DNA from 3 places in the Sulfurirhabdus autotrophica genome. Region 3 is predicted to be linked to each of the others. Evidence: riboswitches for the same ligand, from Rfam matches in the RefSeq annotation. Region 3 holds a riboswitch; each other region holds the start of a gene.
What was found. Region 3 has a riboswitch for cyclic di-GMP ahead of EDC63_RS05615 (S8 family serine peptidase). Riboswitches for the same ligand answer to the same signal wherever they lie in the genome.
Positions count from the first base shown of each region.

Region 1: linked by a shared signal. The riboswitch ahead of EDC63_RS04495 (VPLPA-CTERM sorting domain-containing protein) and the one ahead of EDC63_RS05615 (S8 family serine peptidase) in region 3 are both predicted to bind cyclic di-GMP.
Region 2: linked by a shared signal. The riboswitch ahead of EDC63_RS18005 (DUF1631 domain-containing protein) and the one ahead of EDC63_RS05615 (S8 family serine peptidase) in region 3 are both predicted to bind cyclic di-GMP.

Region 1 covers NZ_SMCO01000002.1:59,442-63,693, forward strand. The annotation lists gene EDC63_RS04490 (type 2 periplasmic-binding domain-containing protein) at 47-1,306, opposite strand; gene EDC63_RS04495 (VPLPA-CTERM sorting domain-containing protein) at 1,391-2,182, opposite strand; cyclic di-GMP riboswitch class I at 2,299-2,380, opposite strand; gene epsA (XrtB/PEP-CTERM-associated transcriptional regulator EpsA) at 2,663-3,454, opposite strand; gene EDC63_RS04505 (type II secretion system protein) at 3,565-4,176, opposite strand; gene EDC63_RS04510 (type IV pilin protein) at 4,180-4,252, opposite strand, start outside.
Region 2 covers NZ_SMCO01000037.1:255-4,506, forward strand. The annotation lists gene EDC63_RS17995 (antibiotic biosynthesis monooxygenase) at 1-289, shown strand, start outside; gene EDC63_RS18000 (iron-containing alcohol dehydrogenase) at 286-1,479, shown strand; cyclic di-GMP riboswitch class I at 1,639-1,728, shown strand; gene EDC63_RS18005 (DUF1631 domain-containing protein) at 1,929-4,252, shown strand, end outside.
Region 3 covers NZ_SMCO01000003.1:62,752-67,003, reverse strand. The annotation lists gene EDC63_RS18735 (VPLPA-CTERM sorting domain-containing protein) at 1-510, shown strand, start outside; gene EDC63_RS05620 (VPLPA-CTERM sorting domain-containing protein) at 670-1,341, shown strand; cyclic di-GMP riboswitch class I at 1,606-1,692, shown strand; gene EDC63_RS05615 (S8 family serine peptidase) at 1,846-3,606, shown strand; gene EDC63_RS05610 (helicase HerA-like C-terminal domain-containing protein) at 3,929-4,252, shown strand, end outside.

The DNA.
Region 1 (4,252 bases), on a different contig from region 3:
ATTGCATTGCTTTACCGTACTTGCATGACACTACTTAAGAAACAACTTAGTAGAACAACTGGGTTGGTTGGCAAGTGTTGTTCAGTTTAGTACCTTTCATGACCTGACCAACTGGGTACAGCGAAGGATCATAGTTGGTTGGCAGAGCAGCAACGCCTGGCAATGTAGCCAAAATGGTTGGTTCGCCTGAACGTGTCTTGAATTGATCAAGGAAGGTCGCCATATTGCCAGAAGGAGCAGCTACACCGGCAACAGTTGCATTACGCCACTGGATAGACTGTTCAACAAAGTAGTCATACTTGCCAGCAACAGCATTGGCAACCGTTGCAGGGATACCATCGATTGAAACAAAGTGCCAGTGATCTGTACCTGCTACAGGGGTGTTCTCAGTAGAAACCAAACCAATCGCCTTGTTGCCAACGGTGAAAGAGGTATTCAAGCCAGCTTTCACACCACCGGTAGAGGAATTTTCAACGACGGTATAGCCAGTGATTAATGTGGTTGGGGTTGCAGCAACTGAACCAGCAGCCAAAGGCACACCATTTGCGGAACAAGGCAATCCACCGAAATAAGCATTAGCAGATGCTTGTGTGCCGGAACCGGCACCACGACGTTCAACCATTACAGGACCAGACAAGGCTGGGTCAACTAAACTCCAGTCTGCATAGTTGCCTGTCAACAAACTGGTTATCTGTGAACGGCTCAAGTTAGTAACAGATACGTTATCGCTCACAGCAATACCAAATACCACAGCGTTCTGGCTGGCTGGGCTTATATGGCCCAGTTCAGTAGTGCTAAGAGCGGTTTCGCCAGCTGGAAGGTTAGGATAAACAAACAAAGCTGGCTCCACATCGGAAACACCCGCATCAGGCACCGCTTTCACAGTGCTGGTACATTTGAAAGTAGCAGATGGGTAAGCCGCACCTGTAGAAGCACAAGTAGCTGCTTCAATTTTCATACGGTCAATTAACTGAGCACGAGCAACGGGGCCAACACCCTGGAAAGAACCGCCCGCAGCACGGTTATGCATTAATACTTTCTTGCCATCCAGCGCTGTGCCAGTACCGGACACAGTACCAAAATAGGCGCGATAATCCTTACCACCGGTAGCATTGTCGTAATATACATCGATCGTGCCGGCAGTCATCATACCTTCGGCAATCTTGCCCAGTGTGCCTTGCAGGGCAGAAGAACCGGAAATAAATACTTGCAGATCAGGGGTAACAGCAGGACCATGGGCAAAAGCCTGAGTTGCTAGCGTAGCAACAGCCAAACCACAAGCGGCAGCAATTTTGTTCAGTTTCATGATAAATCCTTTGAATAATTTAGACTAAGTGACGGTTATATTATTCAGGTGACCCACAATAAGTCACCTGTCATACGATGCCTATTACTTAACTTTGCGGCGAGCTACACCAACCATGCCGATCAGACCCGAACCCAATAGCCACACAGCTGCAGGTACTGGAACAGCAGAAGGAGCAGGAGAAACGTAACTCAGGGTACCGTTGCTGGCCAATGTCCAGGTAGCGGCGCCATCTGCGTTACCAAACTGGGTAACAGTAGCCTTATGTAATCCACTGTTGTCACTTGGTGTCAACGCAAAGAAATTCAAACTACTACCTACTGCAGCAGTGCTATCAAATACTGCCTTCTTATTCCAATTATTACCGAAGCTATTTCCGAAATAGGATGAGCCATCAGCAGAAGCAGCTGTACTGGAATTGTTAGTTACAAAGTCGGTAGCACCCGCGTTAACGGCGTTTACATAACCATCAACTGTAGCAAAACCAGCCAGGTTAGTATTGGTTTGAGTTTTGACGGTAGCCAAGGACGCATTAGTTGTACTAAGGAATTGCATACCTACAAATGAATTTCCTGGATTAACAGTACTATCAAGCGCAGCCACGTTCCACAGCAGGTTGCTGTTTGTAGCTAACGATCCAAAAGCGGAAGCCAGCAGTGAGTCACCAGCAAAAGACAAAGAATATCCAGCATTAGAACCACTTGCGTTAAAGGTATTCATGTCGATACCCAGATCACGGGTATAAGATGTTAGCGCAACGGAATCATAAACCGACAGGAACAGTTCGCCATTACCGGAAGAACCAGGAGCAATTGCAGCAGCAGCCTGACCGGCTACAGCAAACATGGTTGCAGCAACTAATAATTTCATTTTCATTTTGGAGACCTTTTAAAAAATTAAGTTAAAAAGAAAACACCTCGTCAGGGAAAGAACTGGGTGCTTTCATGCCACCTGAACAACCGGAAATAAAAATGCCGGATTGCCTCTTTCCATAAGGCAACCCGGCTATCTCTTCATTGCTTGAGACCCGAAGCTTTCCGAACCTGCCTCACGACAGGGGTGGCTTTAACTTTTTCCGATACACGCAGTTTCTTGTTTCGGTGTTCAACAATTTACAGAACGACTATTACAGTTCGTGCAGGATTTTTAACTGATTTCATAGACCGATCGGACTATACGAATTACGATAAATACTTTTAAAAATATATAGATAGGTTACATTAACCGATTGAAATTGATTCTCAATATCCGATTTTTTTGTATGATGTGTTTAATACAAGAGACTTAATAAGCTCAGCCTGCATGAATAAATGACGTGAAAGATAACTTTCATAGATAACAAATCTTTGACGGTGATTATTGAAGTAACCCACACCGCATTGCCAGCGTAATTGCGTGTGCTCGATTATTGGCTTGTAATTTGTAGAGGATTTTTTGCACGTGGTTTTTAACAGTAAGCGGACTAACCTGTAGCTTCTCTGCAATCGCACTATTTGAAAGCCCTTCATTCAGGTGCTTAAGTACTTCTTTTTCACGCGCAGTCAGATTTGTTTTCCCCATGGGGATTTTTTTTGCGCTGGCAGTTTCCTTGCTTAGCACACGTATCAGCGCTGTATACAGATGAGGAACCAGTATTTCAAGCAGGTAATGATGCCGCATGCCTAGCGGTTCAGAAACACGGGAAAAACTGAAAAAACCGAGAACGGCACCATTGGTGTGGGTGACGCCATGTGCAGCAATATTTTTTAACCCGGAATCCTGCAAAATACTATCTTTACCCAGGAGCCTTCGATCAACAGGGAAAGAGGCTTCGCGCCTTTGTTCAAACAAGCAAGGATGCCCTGATTTTTGCCACAAACCAATGATATGGGAAATGATGCCCTCTTCTGGATGCGTGACGCGATCAAAATGCTCCGCAGTAAAATCTTGAACAGAAGAAAAAGAATGCATGCCGAGTCCCCTGCCATCTATGTCACTTAGCCCGCATATGAGAATTTCATGGGGCAATAGTCCCTGCAATTCCATTTGCACCAATGAATAAAAATGATGTCGCTTGCGGATTTTTAACGTTGCTTCGATTATGCGAAACAGCCGCTCTCGCTCTTCTGCATTTAGCTCAGGCGCTTTAGGCATACTCCCCCACTTCATTCTTTTATTTTTAGGAATACGTCATAATGAACTAAATTTATGACGTTATTATGAAACCAAAATAACAGGCAACAAGCCAGCATATGAAGTCATGGATTTGTGTTTTTTACTTAATTGTGATTATTGAAGCCACCTTGAGGAATTGTCGTTTGATTCTGATTGCGATTGAATACGGGCTTTGCAGTTGCTGAATTAGCTTGCTGACCGCTATTGTTTATAGCGTCTGCGGCATTACTGGATTGCTTAGGCACGTAGATAAATTTCCATTCTGTATATTTGCTTTTCCCTTCCAGATCCTGATCCGCCATCTTAAAATTATTCTGTTTTAACGGGACATCTTCCGACAGACTGTATACGCCCATAATGCCGCCATCGGGACTTTCAACCAACCCCCACTCTTTGCTTTTAGTGAGTGGATCCCAATATATTTTTCTGAGATATCGCTGCGTGAATACATTGCGATTATCCTGTAACAACGAATCCAGTGTTTTGGGGTATTGTTTTTTTGAACTGGCTGAACCCGGTGTTTTTTCAAAATAAAAACCAATTGCTTGTCGAAACTGATTACCAACAAAAATCAATTCATGCTCTTTTTCTCGCTTCTGGGCTAAATGCCAGACGTTTCCTGCCGTAGCAGCAACAATACCCATGATCATAATGAGAAAAAGCAGCCCCAAATAAGTAAAGCCGGTCTGAGATAATGATGTTGAAAAACGCTTCATTCATTACAACGCAGTATAAGGCTGACCATCGCGACCATTGCCCGTTGCGCCACTGTGAATATCATAAACACTGCCG
Region 2 (4,252 bases), on a different contig from region 3:
TCACATCCATGTCAAAATGGCTCACCTTGAAGAATTTATCGCTGCCACGCAAGAAAATCACCTGGCTTCGATTAAAGAACCTGAAAACCTGCGGTTTGATGTATTGCAATTACCGGAAGAACTCGCACGCTTTGTACTGTATGAAGCGTATGAAACTGCCAATGGTGCCGCAGCTCATAAGCTGACACCCCATTATCTGAAATGGCGTGACACAGTAACCGACTGGATGGCAGAACCACGACAAGGGATCACTTACCTTGGGCTGCTTCCTTCAAAGGAAAATCAATGACCAATCCCGCGTTCTCTATTTCACGACTGCCACGGATAGAATTTGGTTCAGGCTGTTTCAAAAAAATCCCTGCTTTGCTCGGCGATTTTGGCAAGCATGTATTGATCGTTACTGGAGATCGCTCTTTCCGAGAAACGCCCCATTGGACATGGTTAAGTGAGAATCTGAAACAACAGAATTTCACATGGGATTCGCTGACGGTTTCTGGTGAACCTTCCCCCCAATTGGTGGATGATGCCGTAGCCCGTTTCAAGAACGTGAATATTGATGTGGTACTCGGCATAGGTGGCGGCAGTGTACTGGATGCTGCCAAAGCGATTGCCGGCTTGCTTATCCCTGGCAGCTCAGTGATGGATCATCTGGAAGGGGTTGGGCCAGAACTGCCTTACAATGGCCCCTCTACGCCGTTTATTGCTGTTCCGACCACTGCCGGGACAGGCTCAGAGGCCACTAAAAATGCGGTACTCAGCATTCAAGGCAGTACGGGTTTCAAAAAATCCTTTCGCGACGAACTATTGGTACCACAGTATGCCGTGGTTGATCCGGATCTACTCTCCAGCTGCCCACCCGAACTGATAGCAGCGAACGGAATGGATGCTTTCACTCAGCTGCTGGAATCTTATGTTTCAAGCAAAGCTAACCACTTTACTGATGCGCTGGCATTAAGCGGTCTGAATGCTGTTCGCGATGGCCTGCTTCCCTGGTTTCATAACCCGGAAGACAGCAATGGGCGAGAACGAATGGCGTACGCTGCAATGCTTTCAGGCATTACTCTAGCGCAGGTGGGACTAGGGTCAGTCCACGGACTGGCTTCTCCGCTTGGTGCATTTTTCCCCATCCCCCACGGTGTGGTATGCGGCACACTGGTTGCGACCGCTACCGAGATCAACATTATCGCCATGACCCAACGCGAGCCAGCCAACCCGGCACTCTTCAAGTATGCTGAAATCGGTCGGCTGCTCTCAGGAAAAACTGAAAATGAGATGAACAACGCCAGCGCGCTCATAGACCTGGTAAAATTACTTGACGATTGGACTGAACAACTATGCCTTCCTCGTTTAAGCAACTACGGCATCAATGAAAGTGATTTCCCGCACATAGTTAAGAATAGCCGTGGCAGCAGCATGAAAACCAACCCAATTGTGCTTGAGGATACCGAAATATCAGCCATACTCTCCCGCAGAATTTAACCTTTAGTTTTTATCCATTAAAGGTTAAAAAAGATTCATCATTGACACCCCTTATTTAGACCATAATCGCCATTGCATAGACTTTAATTCTGTGATAGGGTAACTATAACGTAACAAAAATCCGTTACGTTTAACCGTCAGTTATCTGAAGGTTGTAATACCTAAACAGGGCAAACCCATCGAAAGGTGGGGACGCAAAGTTTCCGGTCTAAGGGATGATAAAAGTCCTACGATAGCGGAATTGCTAGGTGGTTGAATGAGTGATTTCTCGACTATACTCTTTCGGCACGGTAACACCTTCAATTCTCTTCAAGCATACCGGATCGCCACTGGCACTTTGTTACCCCCCGCTCCCTTTGGATTGCATCGAATTGGAACAATTGGTGACTTAAGTTTTTAGCAAACCATCCGCTATAATTACAAAGTTCACCTAAGCTGGGAGCAGAATCATGAAAACCGCTTCGAATCAGAACGTCGTGCATATAAATAAGTTTGAAAAATCACGTATTTCAAGCTCGTCTACCACACAATTTCTGAACGATAGCCGGGATATGGCCGCCTCAAAACTGGTCAATGCCCTGTCTGACATGCTTGGAAAAGCTGTCGACGAGTTTTTCTTGCTTTCCGAAACCAATACTGGATTCGAGATGCGCAACCTTTACATGGAAGCGATGACGCTTGCCCGTGACAAGCGTGCCATCCTTGAATCTGCATTTAAACAGCAATTTCTCCAAAGCTTTGCCAAAGAAACACGCAAAGATAAAAACGCCTCATTTTCAGCATCTGCGTCCCTTGAATCTGATTTTAGTTTGGTAGATCCCGACGAACTGGAAGAATCCCTTGCTGCGATCAACATTGCGAACAACATCCACGGCACCTGCGCTGAAGCGCTGTTTGGCATAGAAAAACGTATCGGCATTTTGTTACATGACCCGGAACTTTCAAACCATAACAACCCAATTGGACCGGAAGTCATTGGTGCAGCCTTTATGGAAGCACTTAAAGACTGGAATTGCGACGTCAAAGTTAAGCTCTTACTGGTAAGGCTGTTCAATAAATATATGCCTGACCAGTTAAAAGACATGTATCAGGAAATAAACCAGCATCTGGTGGAAAAAGGCGTCCTGCCAAAAATTCGTGTTGGAATGAAAAAACAGGCTTCTTCAGCGTCAGCATCCGGCATGACTCTTCCTGCCGGTGGCATTGCTGCTGGTCAGCCTGTCGTCGGTGGAAACGAGCTATTTGCAACCCTGCAACAATTATTGACATTGGGTGGCGGAGGGATGGGCATTTCACAGCCAGGTGTAGCCGGTGGTTTTACGGGCGGGGTTGCAGGTAATGGTAGTGCTATAGGTAGCAGCGCTGGCGGGATAGCAGGTATCCCGGCACAAATTGGTAGTGGCGTAATGGAGGCACTTAACAAGCTCCAGCACGGTCAGATAGAAGGGTTTGTCTCTAACGGTGGCGCCCTGGATGCTGCCGCATTCACTGGTGGGCGAACCAATGTATTGCGGGAAATCAAGTCTTCCAGTGTAGCGAATACGTTGGGGCATGTTGATTCCATGACGCTCGACATCGTGGCCATGTTATTCGATTACATTCTGGATGATCGGAATATCCCAGATGCCATCAAGGCTTTGATCGGCCGCTTGCAGATCCCCATGCTGAAAGTAGCCATGATGGATAAAACCTTCTTCTCGCAGAAATCCCATCCCGCAAGAAAGTTTCTGGACACGCTGGCCGGTGCAGCAATTGGTTGGGATGAAGCGGAAGGCCATCAAGGGGGGTTGTACAAGCTAGTTGATAGCCTGGTGCAAAAAGTGCTGAATGAATTTGAAGATGAAGTGGGTATTTTTGTCGAAGTTGAAGAAGAACTGGAGCAGTTTCTTGCGGCTGAAAAACACCAGGCAGATGAACTAACTGGTCGCAGTGCCCAAGTCATTCATCATCAGGAAAGAGAAGAGATTGCCAAAATCATGGCACATGATGAAGTGCGTCGCCGTATCCATGCTCAGCATTTACCAGAGGTCATTCGCAACTTTCTGACCGGCTATTGGAAACCCCTCCTCACATCGGCTTACATTCAGACGGGAGAAGATGGGGTTCGCTGGAACAATGCCATTGATACAATGGACAACCTTGTCTGGAGCGTAACCTCTAAACCCGCTCCTGAGGATCGCAAAAAACTTGTCAGCTTATTACCCGGATTATTGAAACGCCTTCAGGATGGTATGGAAACAGCCGGCATGCCTGAAGAGGAGCGTAATGCCTTTTTTTCTACGTTGGTCAGATGCCATGCTGATGCGGTTAAATCAGGATTGCAGACCACAGCAGAAGCTTCCGCAGCTGAAGAATTTAACGCAAGTGAACTGGATTTACCTGACGATTTTGCGCTGGATTTATCATCCGATGCAGAAGCACACATGGATTTTGAGGAGATTGCGCTACCTGCTACCCCCCTCGAACCAGATTTTAATCTCCTGCAGGAAATCAGTAATATTGCTGACGAACATACAGTAAACAAAACTAACGAACTTACTCTGAGTGATGACAATTGGCAAGCAGACCCAGAAGTTGAAGGGGATGACTACACCGCCATGGTCAGTCGCTTAAAACGCGGCACCTGGATCGAATTTTTACAAACAGACGGCACTAGCACACGTGCCAAGCTCGCCTGGGTCAGCCCGATGAAAGGGCTCTATCTCTTTACCAACCGATTGGGAGAGCGTGCAGTTTCCATTACACCATCTGGATTGGAGATGAAATTCCGTGA
Region 3 (4,252 bases):
AAAGTAGGATCGAAATCATCCATTACCGATGTTTATTTCGATGCCGGTACTTCTTCTCTAAGTGGCTCTCCTTTACCAACGATCACTGATAGCGACGTTGGTAATCAGACTAATGTAGTGTTTTCGTTAGATGCTAATCCAGCAAATTTGCCTGGTGCCAATAATATCACCCCACCTTTTAATGCTTCGACGTCCACTGCTTTTACGTCTGGAGCAAATGCTGGTAATGGCGGAACAACGAGTCATGGTGTGAACGCAGCTTCTGAATGGCTGACTTTAGACTATGCATTAAAAAGTGGCAAAACACTTAATGATGTTCTGTTAGATCTAAGTAACGGTAATCTACGTCTTGGTATTCACGTAACTGGGTTTCAGGATGGCAACAGTGCTAGCTTCGTTAATAACCCAGGGCTTCCTCCACAAGTGGTTCCTGTACCAGCAGCTGCTTGGTTGCTTGGTTCTGGCTTGATTGGTTTGGTGGGCTTGGCTAGAAGAAGAGTCATTCAGTAATTACCCTTTAATTTCAGGTTTGTTCATTAGAATCATATTGATAGTGTTTTGGTAGGATAGTTACTTTATTGTAGTACGATAGTTTGTGTTGAGTCCCTGTTAGTAAAAAGGACTCACTGTAATTAGAAGTATAAATCTTAATATGGATGGAGAGATCGAATGAAACGTACAGCGAAACTTGTGGTTTGCTTAGGGTTGGCTTGGGGAATGAATGCTCAAGCTGCTTCTGTTACTTACTACCTCGACCAGTCCAATGCATTGTTGGATGGAATTGGTTATGTAAAAGTTACCGTCTCTGATTCAACGACTAATGCTGGAGATATTGATTTTAAGGTGGAAACTACTTCTGCTTTTAGTACTTCTCCGATTGGTATTGGAACCAATTTTGGTCTCCAGGCGTTTGGCTTCAATCCAACAATGGCGCTTTCCAGTTCAAATATTTACAATCTAAACACTTCCTGGTCTGTTGGGTCAGGTAACCTGGATGGTTTTGGCTCATTTTCAGTTGCAGAAACAGGAACTGGTAATTCTCGTCTGGATCCATTGACCTTCTCCATCAATATTGCTGGGGATAGTATTAGTAGTTATGCAAATCCTTCAACTGGTACAGCTGGAAGCTGGTTTGGTTCTACTAATCCTTTTTTCGCTGCCCATGTGGCTGGGTTTACCTCTAATCTGAGTGATGCTAATGGAATGGTAACCAGCGCATATTTTGCTGGTAGCACAACCACTCTTCCACCTAATTTGGTACCCGTCCCTGCTGCTGCGTGGCTGCTAGGATCTGGCCTGATTGGTTTGGTAGGGTTGGCAAGAAGAAAAGCAGTTCAGTAACACCTCGTTGCTAATTAGTGAAATAAAAAGCCGCAATAGCGGCTTTTTTATTGTGTAATGCATCAATTTACTAAAATGTTGCAGAGTGGCAGGGTATGAGGGTGCTGTGAATATAATAGCAATAAAATTACAAATCATTAATCCCACAAAGAATTATTTTCTGAGATACTTCTTCCAAGCAATTTTGTAAACAGTGATAATTTTTTTAAACCGCTGGGTTATCTGACCCAGACAGTAGTCATTGTCTAACGAAACTGCAGATTGTCCTGAAAAAGGCAAACCACCCGAAAGGGTGGGGCGCAAAGTTACCGGTCTAACGGGGTTTTCCCCCACGACAGCGGGACTGCCAGGCCAGGTGTGTACAGTAAGTTATTTGCACTGTTCCGCTCAATTTAGATGTTTCAGCCACTGCGTATACGTTGCTGGCTGTTGAGCGTTCTATTGGCTAAGCATTCCCCATGTCACAGGTTTCAAGATGGAACCTGATTTAATGAGGAGTTGCAAATGAGCCAGTCCAAGCAGTATCTACACGTTTTCCCCCATAATTTGTTGTTCACGTTGCTAGCGGGAGCAGGTCTCTGCCTGGCTGCCAATCCTGTGTCTGCTATAGAACCTGGTGCCGACTGGGTAAAGGGCAGAATTCTTGTTCAACCCCGTGCAGGCCTTGATGCCGCTGAATTTGAAAAGGTGCTGAAGCCACACGGCGGTCACGCATTGAGAAAAATTAAAGGGGTCAATGTTCAAATTGTTGAACTTCCCGGTAATGCGTCAGAAAAGGCTGTGCTAAACAGTTTGAGAAAACATAAGAATATCAAATTCGCTGAGCTGGATTACATTCTTCATGCAGAAAAAACGTCAAATGACCCCTATACGCCAAATGAGTGGCACTTGAATAAAATGCAGGCAGGCAGTGCGTGGGACATCAGTCTGGGAAACGGAATTACAGTAGCCATATTGGATACCGGTGTTGATGCGACCCATCCTGATTTGGCAGGACAGCTCGTTCCTGGCTGGAACATGTATGACAATAATGCAGATACAGCTGACGTCTATGGGCACGGAACGATGGTAGCCGGGGTAGTAGGTGCTGCCAGTGATAATGCGATTGGTGTGAGTTCTTTTGCCTGGCAGGCTAAGATAATGCCAGTACGCATTAGTGGCACAGATGGCATGGCCAGCATCAGTACAATAGCCAACGGTCTGATTTGGGCTGCTGATCATGGGGCGCGGGTTGCCAATATCAGCTATGCCGTGTCAGGTTACGCTACGGTCCAGAATGCCGCTCAATATATGAAAAACAAGGGCGGGGTGACAGTTGTTTCAGCGGGTAATAGTGGTGCTCTGGACAGCTCTCTTGCTGACGACACAATGATTTCCGTTTCTGCAACGGATAGTAATGATGTGAAAACCAGTTGGTCTACCTATGGCCCATTTGTGGATGTTTCCGCACCGGGTGCAGGTATCTGGACTACAACCCGAGGTGGCGGATATAGTGCCGTTTCAGGTACTTCATTCTCCAGTCCTGCCACAGCGGGTACCGTTACGTTGATGTTGGCAGCTAACCCGCAACTTAGCCCTGTGGATGTGGAAAACCTGCTGAAAACCACTGCGGTTGATCTTGGCACTGCCGGGTGGGACCAGAACTATGGATATGGCAGGGTGAATACTTTTGCTGCGGTGCAGGCTGCTGCTCTATCAGTGTCGAGAGACTTGAGCGCGCCAGTGGTAGCAATCGGTTCTCCAGGAAATAATGCGACCGTATCAGGGTGGGTTTCTGTTGATGCCTCTGCATCGGATAATGTGGGGGTGACGCATGTTGATCTGCTAGCTAATGGTGTTTTGGTTGCTAGTGATAACGCTTCGCCATATGCATTCTCATGGGATTCAACAAAGGTATCGGATGGTGAGGCGCAATTGGTGGCTTATGCTTATGACGCAGCAGGTAATTACAGCGCTTCACCCGTTGTAATGGTGAATGTTAAAAACGCTGTTGATATTACACCTCCTACTGTGACTATTTCCAGTCCGATAAATGGCAGCAAAATTGCGACGAAGGTTTTGATATTAGCCGAAGCAAAAGATAATGTTGCTGTTGCCAATACCAGCCTTTACATAGATGGATTGCTCGCAACGACTGTCACTGGAGGCACTCTTTCCTATAATTGGAACATGCGCAGAGTGAGTTCCGGTACCCATGTAATCAGTGTTAAGGCTGTGGATACCAGCGGTAATGCGGCAACAAGTTCCATACAGGTTATTAAATAAGCTGAAGGGGTAAAAAGCCAAAAGGGCCAGGTTAACGACCTGGCCCTTTTTTTTTCGCTCAATTTCTCACTGGATGCCGATCATTCAAATCTGGGTGATTCTGTCGGTCTAGAGTTTCCTCCTAAAATGGCTGAGAAATTGAATTTGAGTCATCTTCATATCTATTGAAAAGCAAGGCAGATAAACGCGATAAATGCAGAATCAGGATGCAAGTCTGAACAATCGTAAAACGGGTGACGCAATTGGTATGGTTCGCCGCCTGTATGGGATAATGATATGATAATCAGAAGGAAATAAATTTGATGATTAATTCGGAGATGGCATGTCGGATCCTATACTGATTGCAAAAGGAAACAAGGAAGTTTTTCTGCTGCCAAAAATGGCGAATCGACACGGCTTGATTGCAGGTGCAACTGGTACGGGAAAAACGGTTACGCTTCAAGTGCTAGCTGAAAATTTCAGTCGCATGGGCGTGCCAGTATTTATGTCTGATGTAAAAGGTGATCTTTCTGGTATTAGTCAACCAGGTAAAACCCACCCAAAAATCACAGAGCGTGTTGAAAAAATGAGCCTCACTGACTACGTTTTCTCCTCTTGTCCGGTCACATTCTGGGATGTTTTTGGAGAAAGGGGGCACCCTGCCAGA